Regions from separate parts of the Aquisalimonas sp. 2447 genome, predicted to be linked through region 2. Evidence: predicted binding sites of a transcription regulator. Region 2 holds the regulator's gene; the other holds the start of a gene.
What was found. Region 2 encodes FliA, which starts transcription of late flagellar genes. Its sites were predicted from a motif close to GCTAAAGTTNNNNNNNNNNCNGCCGATA; they were not measured.

Region 1 (5,497 bases), 460 kb from region 2:
CGGTGTCCGGCACCGGGACGTAGTCCCGGTCGAAGACGTCGCTCTCACTGAGCCGGCCTTCGGCGATGGCCTGCTCCAGTGCCGAGCCAATTGCCCTGGCGCCGGCCTGGGCATGCGCGATGAATGGCCGGTCGGTCGTGTCCGCGCCGGTGCTGTTGCACACGTTCAGCAGTGTCTCGGCTGCGCGCAGGAGGTCATCCAGGTGCTGGTTGGTGTTGTCCAGGTCCGTGGCTGAGTGGTTCACCTGCTGCTGCAGATCCTCCAGGCCGCTGTTCACCTGGTTGCCGGTCGCTTCCATGGCCGTTGCCGCATCGCGTATGCGTGCTGATTCGTCGCGTACGGACGCGATGGCTTCCTCCATGGTGTCGAGAATGCCGTTGATATGGCGGCTGTCCTCGTCCACCTGTGCCGCACGTTGGCTGCCGTCGCGGCCACGGTGAACCAGCGCCTGGGTGCTTGCGGACAGACCCTGGAGGGTGCGTTCTATATCCTGAGTTGCCTCCGCCGTCTGGCCCGCCAGCGTGCCGATCTGCTCTGCCACAACCCCGAATCCCTGGCCGGCGCTACCGCTGCGCGCGGCTTCGATGCTGGCGTTCACTGCCAGGAGGTTGGTTTGCTTGGCGATTCCCGCGATACCGCCGGATGCCTTGCGAATGCGTTGAAGCGCTTCCTCGAAGGCGCCCAGACGCTGGGTCATATCCTTGACCTGGCTGGTCATGGTCTGCAGGCCGGAAACGGCTTCCCGTACTTCCGGTGCGGCTTCATGGATGGCGTTCACCGCCTGGTCCGCGGTCTCCCGCGCCGTTTCCGCGCTGGCATGGACCTGCTGGGTGGCGCCGGCGAGTTCCGCAGTCCTGCCGCCCAGCTCCTGCAGAACCTGGGTTTCGTTGTGAACCCGCTCCTGGACTCGGGCCGCATCGCCGGCGATGTCCGAAACATGGACCGCCAGCTCGCCGGTGGCCGCCGCCGTTTGCTGCACGGCTTCCTCCATGCCGGTGTCACCGGCGCGGGCGGTGCTCAGCTGGGTGACAGTCCCCTGGAGGTCACCGGCCCGGTCTCTTGCTCCCGTGAGTGCTTCCCGGGCGGTGGTCACGTCTCCGGCCATGCCCTGCAGACCCTCGACCACTTGGCGGCATTGCCGGTCGATGGCTTCCACGGAACCGTTGACCTCCGAGTAGGTCTCCTCCACCCGGGTCACGTCGCCGGCCACCGTGTTCAGCAGTGTCTGCATGGTGTCGGTGCCACTGCGAACGGTGGTGGTGATACTGCTGCACTCGCTGGCCGCGGAGATCAGGTGGCGCGCTTGCTCCCGCAGCTCGTCGAGGATGCCGCCAATGTCATCGGTGGCATCGCCGGCCTGCTTGGCCAGGACCTTCACGTGTTCGGCCACCACGGCGAATCCCCGCCCCTGGCCACCGGCGCGGGTGGCCTCGATGGTGGCATTCAGGGCCAACAGGTTAGTCTGCTTGGCAATGGTGGCGATGGTCTCGGCGGCACCGTCAACACCGTCCAGCGCCGACTCCAGTTCCGCCATTTGCTGTTCCGTGGCGGTGACGGTGTCCGTGAGCGCGGCGATGTCGTCCAGGGAGCGGCCGAGGGTCCGGTTGGAGTCGCTGACGGCGCCGCTGGCGCGGCGAGCCGCCCCGCCTGCGCTTCCCGCCGCCGACTCGGTGGTCTCGTTGGTGCCGACGAGTTGTTCGCCGTGCCCGAGCAAGGCCCGGAAGGCTTCGGTTTCCTGCTCCACCCGGGCGCTGACCGCCTGAAGGTCCTCCTGAACACGGCGCACGGTGTCCTGGAGACCATCAGTGTGCGATGCGACGCGACTCAGAAGGTCCGCGTTTACCATCCCTGCCGGTTGTTCCTGATCCTTTCGCTCCCTGGGACCTCTGCCAAACACGGGCAGGTGCATTGTTCGCTCCTCGCTGATCGGGTATGTCCTGCGGTCTGCGCCGCTTCCTCATTACAGTAACGGCGTTGCCGGCGAAACCTTGAGAGTTTCGTCACAGCCTGGTTGTCGCCGTGCGGTGTCAACTCGACCACGGCGTACCGCGCGTCGCAAAATCATCCTTGTGGAACGTGCCCGCTTTTGCGGGGCGGTGCGTCTGTTACGCTATGCGCCGAATGCGCCGCCGAAGTGACGACCATGCGTTCCATGTTTGCGACAAGTGAGACCCGTATGCGCCAGCGCCAGCGCTTTGGTCACGGTGTGGTCCTGCTGGCCTGCCTGCTGATCCTGGCGGGGGCGTACGGGCTTGAGTGGGTGGCGGGAATGGAGCCCTGTCCGCTATGCATGGTGCAGCGGCTCGTGTTTGTGGGTATGGCTCTGGTCGCCCTGGTGGGCTTTCTTCACGGCAGCCCCGGTTGGGGGCGTTTCGTGTACGCGGGGTTGAACACCCTGGTGGTGGCTTCCGGTGTGGCGGTCGCGGCGCGTCATCTCTGGCTGCAGAGCCTGCCGCCGGAGGATGTCCCGGCATGTGGCCCCGGGCTCGATTACATGGTCGACGCCTTTGGGTTCCTTGAGACCGTGCCCATGGTGCTGGCGGGATCCGGAGAATGCGCTGAAGTGCATGCTGTGCTGGGCGTTACTCTGCCGGGATGGACGCTGGGAGCGTACGTGCTTCTGGGCCTGTGGACTCTCGCCATGACCCGGCGCCCGCGCTAGCGTCCTGTCCCGCCATTCCGGCGCGCTGACCCGCGCCATGCCCCGGCACCATTATCGACTGACACGGATCCAGCAAACGCCCGATGCCGCGCAAGCCCGCCAGACAATCCCGGTCCCGCTCCCGGCGCCGCAACCCTTTGCGATCATGGTTGGTCGGCGGTCTATGGCTGGTGCTGGTGGCGGCAGGGGGCTATGTCGCCTGGTTGGACTACCAGGTACGCAGCCAGTTTGAAGGCAAGCGCTGGTCGGTGCCCGCGACGGTCTATGCACGACCGCTGGAGTTGTATCCGGGGTTGGCGCTTTCCCGGGACGGGCTGCTGGCGGAGCTGGATGCCGCCGGCTACCGTCCTGCAGCCGGCGGTCAGCGCCCCGGCACCTGGGCGCAGGACGGAGATCGCCTCCGGCTCACCACCCGGGCGTTCGGGTACTGGGACGGTAGGGAGCCTGCTCGCACTCTGGCGCTGCGTTTTGCTGACGGGCGTCTGCAGTCCCTGCGGGATCCGGATTCCGGCGAGCCAGTGGACCTCGCACGGCTGGATCCGGCCACCATTGGTGCCATCGCCCCGACCCGCCGGGAAGACCGGCTTCTGGTACAGCTGGATGACGTTCCGGTGTCACTGATCGGTGCGTTGCTGGCGGTGGAGGATCGCCGCTTTCACCGCCACTTCGGCGTCTCGCCGTCGGGGATCGCCCGGGCCGCCATGGCCAATATCCGTGCGGGGCGCATCGTCCAGGGTGGCAGCACCCTCACCCAGCAACTGGTCAAGAATCTTTTCCTCACCGGCGAGCAGACCTTCACCCGCAAGGTCAACGAAGCCATCATGGCGGTGCTGCTGGAACTGCGCTACGACAAGCGCGACATTCTGGAGACCTACCTGAACGAGGTCTTCATCGCCCAGGACGGCGACCGCTCCGTGCACGGTTTCGGCCTGGCCGCGCAGTACTTCTTCGGCGAGCCGCTGGACGCCTTGCGCATCGATCAGCAGGCGCTGCTGGTGGCCATGATCAAGGGGCCGAGCTATTACAATCCGCGTCGCAACCCCGAGCGTGCCCGGCAGCGGCGGAATCTGGTTCTGGGGGTCATGGCCGATACCGGTGTGATCGAAGCAGACGTCGCCCGCACCGCCCGGCAGCGGCCGCTGGATGTCCTGGAGCAGCGCCGCCAGCCCCGGCACGACTACCCGGCATTCATGGATCTGGTGCAGCGCCACCTGCAACGGGATTACCGCCGGGAGGACCTACAGAGCGAGGGCCTGCGGGTGTTCTCGACGCTGGCACCCACTGTCCAGCATGCCGCGGAGGAGGCGGTAACCCACCGTCTGGACCGCAGTGGCGACGCCCTGGAGGCGGCGGTGGTCATGCTGGATCTCGATGCCGGCGAGGTGTCCGCGCTGGTGGGGGGCAGGGACCCGGGTTTCGCCGGGTTCAACCGCGCACTGGATGCCCGGCGCCCCATCGGCTCGCTGATCAAGCCCGCCGTGTACCTGGCAGCGTTGGAGCGACCTGCGGCATGGGGGTTGGGCAGCGTGCTTGACGACACGCCGCTGCGCATCGAGGACGAACGGGGCAACGAGTGGGCACCCCGGAATTTCGACGGCGAGTTCCGCGGTGATGTCCTGTTGGTGGACGCGCTCGCCCACTCGTATAACATACCCGCCGTGCGGCTGGGTCAGGAAATCGGCGTGAACGCCGTGACCAGCCTCGTGCGGCGCCTGGGACAGAACGCACCGCGGCGCGCCTATCCGTCGTACATGCTCGGAACGGCGGAGCTCTCGCCCATGGAGGTGGCCGGCATGTACCAGGTATTCGCCAACCAGGGGTTCAGTACGCCGCTGCGCTCCGTTCGTGCGGTTACGGATGCTGCGGGTGAGCCGTTGAGACGCTACCGCCTGTCCACCGAGCGGGTGGTGGACCCGGAACCGATGTACCTGCTGAACCACGCCCTGGGCGAGGTCATGCGTGAGGGCACTGGCCGGAACGCCCGGGCAACGCTGCCGGCGGGAATGACGGTGGCCGGGAAGACCGGGACTACCAATGATTACCGGGATAGCTGGTTCGCCGGGTTCAGCGGGGACACGCTGGGTGTGGTGTGGCTGGGCCGGGATGACAATGCGGGTATCGGGCTGACTGGTTCCAGCGGCGCACTGGGGATATGGGCGGATGCGCTGTCTGCCACTGCTGTGCGCGGGTTTCAGCCGACGCGCCCGGAGGGTGTGAAGCCGCTCTGGATTGACCAGGACACCGGGGCGCGCAGCCATCAATCCTGCAGTGGCAGTCGTGAACTGCCTTATGTGGTGGATCACGCCCCCGAAGAGTGGACGGAATGCGGTCGTCGCAGCGGTGATGATAACGGCGGTGGTGGCGGCCTTCTGCAAAGGTGGTTCGGTGACTAGCAACAGATCGGGTCTGCGTCTACTGCTGTTGTTCCTCGTGGTCCTTCTCGCCGGCTGTGCGGTGCTGGAGGAGCCTTCGGAAGAAGCCGGGGCGCCCGGGCCGGAGCCTCGTGAAGAGGCCACTCCCGCGCCGGATGACGAACCCGGAACGGCGGCGGTGGAACGGCTTATGATCGAGGCCCGCGACGCCTCCAACGACGGCGACCACGAGCGGGCCGGCGCCCTGCTGGAACGCGCCCTGCGCATTGCCCCCGATAGCGCCGTGCTGTGGCACAACCTGGCCATCGTGCGCTATCGGGAAGAGGCCTATGACCAGGCAGAGCAGCTCGCCCAGCGCTCCCTGAGTCATGCCGACGGCAATGCCGAGCTGCAGCGACGCAACTGGGAGATCATCGCCGTCAGCCGGCACATGAACGGTGACGCTGATGGCGCCGAGGCTGCC
Region 2 (5,497 bases):
GGCGGAAGCGCTTCCACTCCGCGGCCAGTTCCCGGCCCTCGCTGCCGAGGCCCGACAGCGACTCCAGTGATTCCTCAAGGGCCGTCAGCGTGCGGTGCGCGGCATTGTCGGTGAGTTCGATGACGTGGTTGAGCCGATCCTGGGCATCCGGGATCTCGCTGGCGAGTTCGCTCAGACGGTTATCCGTGCGGAACGACTTCAGCGCTTCGTGAAGCTCCCGGGTGAGCTTGCCCACTTCGCGGAACAGCTCGGTCTCCCGCAGGCGGGTCAGCTCGTCCAGAACCTCGCCTACCGCCTCGTGGTCACCGGCCTCCACATGGTTCAGGAGTTCCCGCGCCTTTTCTGCATAACGATCGAGATCGCTGGCTTCAGTGCTCATGCGTCACTCCTCAGCCGGCCGATCCGATACGCTCGAAGATCTTGTCAATCTTCTCCTTCAGCGTGGCGGCGGTGAACGGCTTGACGATATAGCCGTTGACGCCGGCCTGGGCCGCCTCGATGATCTGCTCGCGCTTGGACTCGGCGGTCACCATCAGCACCGGGAGATCCTTGAGCTCCTCCTCGGCGCGCACGTTCTTCAGTAGCTCGAGCCCGTCCATCCCGGGCATGTTCCAGTCCGTAATCAGGAAATCGAAGCCGCCCTTCTTGAGCATCGGCAGGGCGGTATTGCCGTCGTCCGCCTCGGCAGTGTTGTTGTAACCGAGATCGCGGAGCAGGTTCTTGATGATCCGCCGCATGGTGGAGAAGTCGTCCACGATCAGGATTTTCATGTTCTTGTCGGAACTCACTGTGAATCACCTTTGCTGTAGTCAGGGCCGTTCCCGCGGATAACGTGGCCTACCCTGCCCGACCATTGCGTCGGGTTCTGCCAAACAGGGCGCAGTTCGTGAACTTGTCCGCCGGCCGCTATTGTGTCCAGTCGGCAAGATGGTCGCGTAACTTGAGCATGATGCGGCCATGGATCTGGCTGACCCGGGATTCGGTCACCCCGAGCACTTCGCCGATCTCGCGCAGATTGAGCTCCTGCTCGTAGTAGAGGGACATCACCAGTTGCTCGCGCTCCGGCAACGTGCGAATGGCCGCGGCCAGGGCCTGGCGGAAGCCGGCGTCCTCCAGACGGCTCACCGGGCCGGCGTCGTCGCTGGCGGGCTCCCGCGCCTCACCGGTGGTGAGAGACACCTCGTCCAGGCTGAACAGCCGTGCCGTTGAAGCGTCGTTGAGCACCTGGTGGTACTCATCGGCGCTCATGTCCAGAGCGTCCATGATCTCGTTGTCCCGGGCTTCACGGCCGGTGCGGTGTTCGATTTCCCGGCTTGCCTGGGCCACCTCCCGGGCACGGCGATGAACGGAACGCGGCGTCCAGTCCAGCCGTCGGATCTCGTCCAGCATGGCACCGCGGATGCGGATACCCGCGTAGGTGGTGAAACTGGCGCCATGGGCGGTGTCGTACTGCCGCGCCGCCTCCAGCAGGCCGATGGTGCCGGCCTGGATCAGATCCTCCAGCTGCACGGTGTCCGGCAGCCGCGCCAGGAGATGATGGGCGATGCGCTTGACCAACGGCGCATGCTCCACCAGCACGTCGTGTTCGCTGCTCTGCTTCTGGACCTCCGTGTAAGCGGCGGCGCGCGGCTTCATGGCATCACCTCCCCGCCGGACGCGTTGTACTGCACCAGGCGCTCGACAAAGAATTCCAGGTGCCCCTCCGCCCGGGTGGGCAACGGCAGTTTGTCCACGCGCTTGGCCATTTCCGCGTAGGCACGGCCCGACGGACTTCCGGGGTAGGCATTCACCACCGCCTGCTGGCGCTGCACAGCCTTGCGCATGGCATCGTCCCGGGGAATGGCGCCCATGTAGGCAACGGTGAGATCCAGGTAGCGCTCGCATACCCGGGCGAGCTTGTCGTACAGCGTCTTGCCTTCCGCCGCGCCGGAGACCATGTTGGCCACCACATGCACCCGCTCCACACCGTAGTCCCGGTGCAACACCTTGATCAGCGCATAGGCGTCGGTGATGCTGGACGGCTCGTCGCAGACCACCACCATCACCTCCCGCGCTGCCCGCGCGAAGCTGATGACGCTATCGGCGATACCCGCCGCCGTGTCGATGATGAGATAGTCCCAGTCGCCGCTGAGCTCACTGAAGCTGCGGATCAGGCCGGTGTTCTCCGCCGGCCCCAGTTCCGCCATGCGCTTGGTGCCCGACGAGGCGGGGATGATCTGTATGCCCCCCGGCCCCTCCACCAGGATCTCTTCGAGCTCGGCCTCGCCATCCATGACGTGAGCCAGGTTATAGCGCGGACTGAGCCCCAGGAGCACGTCCACGTTGGCCAGCCCCAGGTCGGCATCCATGAGCAGCACACGGTTGCCGGCGGTGGATAGCGCCACCGCCAGATTGACGGACACGCTGCTCTTGCCCACCCCGCCCTTGCCGCTTGCAACCGCAATGACCTTGACCGGTTTCGGGTTGCTCATTCGCCTCAGCCCCGCTGCCTGATCCATGCGTTGTTCGATCTCTTGTTCCGACATGGCATCCGCGTCCCGCACGCGGTTCCATGACTCCGATTGTTCGATGCGGCGCGGCCTACTGCCCCTGACCGGCACCGCCCCCGAAGGCGACCGCCAGCTGGTCGTCGTCGGCGGCCTGACCATACTGCTTCACCAGGCCCACGGCTTCCTGCACCAGTCTATCACCCCGTGCCGGCGCAAGATCCTCGGGCACCCGCTGGCCATTGCCCAGGAAGCTCACCGGCAGCCGCTGACGCAGCAGCACCGTGATCACCGCGCCAAGACTGGTTGCCTCATCGGTCTTGGTGACGATGCAACCCGCCGGGCGCGCCCCGGCATACGCCTTCACCGTCTCGTTCAGCGTTGCCAGCTGGGTGTTCGCCGACAGCACCAGATAGCTGCGAATGCGATCCCCCAGCGCCTTCAGGGTGCTGAACTGCTCCGCCAGGCGCATGTCGCGCTGGCTCATGCCGGCGGTGTCCACCAGTACCAGACGCTTGTCCGCCAAGTCGCCGAGCACCTCTTCCAGTTCCTCCGTCGAGCCGGCGGTATGCACCGGCACGTTGAGAATCCGGGCAAAGTTGCGCAGCTGATCCTGCGCGCCAATGCGGTAATTGTCCGTGCTGACCAGGGCCACGGTCTGCCGACCATGCCGCAAAGCGAAACGTGCGGCCAGTTTCGCCACGGTGGTGGTCTTGCCCACCCCGGTGGGGCCGATCACGGCCACCACGCCACCACGGTCCAGCAGATCATCCTTCTTCACCGGCAGATGCCGCGCCACCGTATGCATGGCCTGGCGCAGCGCCACGTCCGGAGCCAGGGACTCGTCCACCCGGTCCGCCAGCTTGCGACACACGTCCGGCCCCAGGCCGATCTCCGTGAGCTGGCGTAACAAGGTGGTCCGGGTCGGGCGATTGCGGCCCTGCTGCTGCCACTCCATCACGGAAAGCTGGTTCTCGAACAGGGTCCGCAGCGTCCGCAGTTCGCTGCGCATGGCCTCCACCGAGGCGTCGTCCCGGGGTGCGGCGGTCGCTGCCTCCTGCTCCCGACCGGGCCTGGCCCGGCTTGCGGCTGCGCGCCGGGGAGCAGGTTCCGGACGCGCGGGGGCGGGCCGGGCATGCGATCGGGGCGCCTCCATCCCCGTCAAGTCCAGGTCGTCCTCCGTCAACGGATCGTCCACATGGACGTCAATCCGCTGACGACCGCTATCGTCCTCGCGGGTGGCGGCGATGTCATTGGCCCGCTCCAGCATGGCGGCGAAATCCGCGGGCTCGGCCAGGGACGGCGCCTCCCGACGGCGTGGCGCCGGCGTTTCCGCCGCCGGGGGCACGCGCCGCTCGTCCCGCTCCGCCTGCTCGCGCACCGCCTCCTCGTCGAAGTCCAGGGCAGCGATGACCTCGACACCGTCATCCAGCTCCCGCGACGAGAGAATCACCGCCTGGGGCCCGATCTCGTCACGGACGCGGCGGATTCCCTGGCGCATGGTCTTGGCGTGGATGCGTTTGATCTTCATGAACTTTCCGCTCCTGGTTGCCGTTCACTAGCCCTGGGCGACCTGCTGTTGCCCGATGGACGCGACAATCTTCACCTGTTTCTCATCCGGTACTTCGTTGTACGACAGAACGTTCAGGCCCTGGACGCTGTGCCGTGTCAGCCGCGACAGCCAGCCCCTGAGCTGCGGTGCCGTGAGCAGCACCGCGGGCTGGTTGGCCATCTCCTGCCGCTGGGCCGTCTCCGCCAGGGAGCGCTGCAGGCGATCCGCCAGCCCCGGCTCGAACCCGGCGGCGCCGTCGCCACCGCCCTGCACGGTATTCAGCAATAACTGTTCCAGTTGCGGGTCCAGGGTAATCACCGGCACCTCCCGCGACATGCCGGCGACGTTCTGGATGATCATGCGGCCCAGGGCCTCCCGCACCGCCGAGGTGAGCGCCGAGGGGTCCTTGGTGGCCTGCCCGTGCTCCGCCAGCGTCTCGACAATGGTGCGCATGTCGCGGATGGGGATGCGCTCCTCCAGCAGGTTCTGCAGCACCCGGACCACCGTGGACAGCGGCAGCGTATTCGGCACCAGCTCCTCCACCAGCTTCGGCTGCTTGCGGCCGAGCATGTCCAGCAGCTTCTGGACCTCTTCGTGGCCCAGCAGCTCGTGGGCATGGTTCTGGATGATCTGGCTAAGATGGGTGGCCGCCACGGTGCTGGCATCCACCACGGTGTAACCCATGGTCTGGGCGTAGTCCCGCTGGGATGGCTCGATCCACACGGCCTCCAGGCCGAAGGCCGGGTCCTTGGTGGCCATGCCCTTGATCTCGCCCTGGACCGTGCCCGGATTGATGGCCATCTCCTTGCTGGGCTGCAACTCGGCCTCGCCCATGGGCACGCCGAGCACGCTGATGCGGTAGGTATTCGGCCCCAGATCCAGGTTGTCGCGGATATGGACCGTGGGCACCAGGAAGCCGAGATCCTGGGAGACCTTCTTGCGCACGCCCTTGATACGGCTGAGCAGTTGCCCGCCCTGGTTCTTGTCCACCAGCGGAATCAGCCCGTAGCCGACTTCCAGACCGATGGTATCCACCGGCGGCACGTCCTCCCAGGTGAGCTCCTGGGTCTCGCCGGACTGCGCCGGCGCCGCGGACTGGCCCTGGCCGGCGGGCTCCCGGGTGGTCTTGCCGGCGCTGGCGCTGCGCTTCTGCTCGGCAGCCGTCTCCACCTCCGGCTCCGTCTCCAGCTTGCGGTGGATGCGCCAGGCGGCGAAACCGGCGATGGCCGCAAGACTGAGGAACGCCAGATTGGGCATGCCGGGGATCACGCCCATGATGCCCAGCACCACGGCGCTCACCGCCAGCGCCCGCGGCTTGCCGAGGAGCTGGCGGATCACCTCGCCCGCCATGTCCTGGGACGAGGACACCCGGGTGACCAGGATGGCCGCGCCCGTGGACAGCACCAGTGAGGGGATCTGCGCCACCAGACCGTCACCGATGGTGAGCAGCGTGTAATTG

Region 1: the regulator FliA is predicted to act here: its motif matches at 1,967-1,994, upstream of KU884_RS13285 (methyl-accepting chemotaxis protein).

What each region holds. Positions count from the first base shown of each region.
Region 1 covers NZ_CP050695.1:2,799,192-2,804,688, reverse strand. The annotation lists gene KU884_RS13285 (methyl-accepting chemotaxis protein) at 1-1,846, opposite strand, end outside; gene KU884_RS13280 (disulfide bond formation protein B) at 2,144-2,662, shown strand; gene mrcB (penicillin-binding protein 1B) at 2,812-5,055, shown strand; gene KU884_RS13270 (tetratricopeptide repeat protein) at 5,048-5,497, shown strand, end outside.
Region 2 covers NZ_CP050695.1:2,342,232-2,347,728, forward strand. The annotation lists gene KU884_RS11000 (protein phosphatase CheZ) at 1-379, opposite strand, end outside; gene cheY (chemotaxis response regulator CheY) at 390-770, opposite strand; gene KU884_RS11010 (RNA polymerase sigma factor FliA) at 907-1,635, opposite strand; gene KU884_RS11015 (MinD/ParA family protein) at 1,632-2,525, opposite strand; gene flhF (flagellar biosynthesis protein FlhF) at 2,581-4,017, opposite strand; gene flhA (flagellar biosynthesis protein FlhA) at 4,045-5,497, opposite strand, start outside.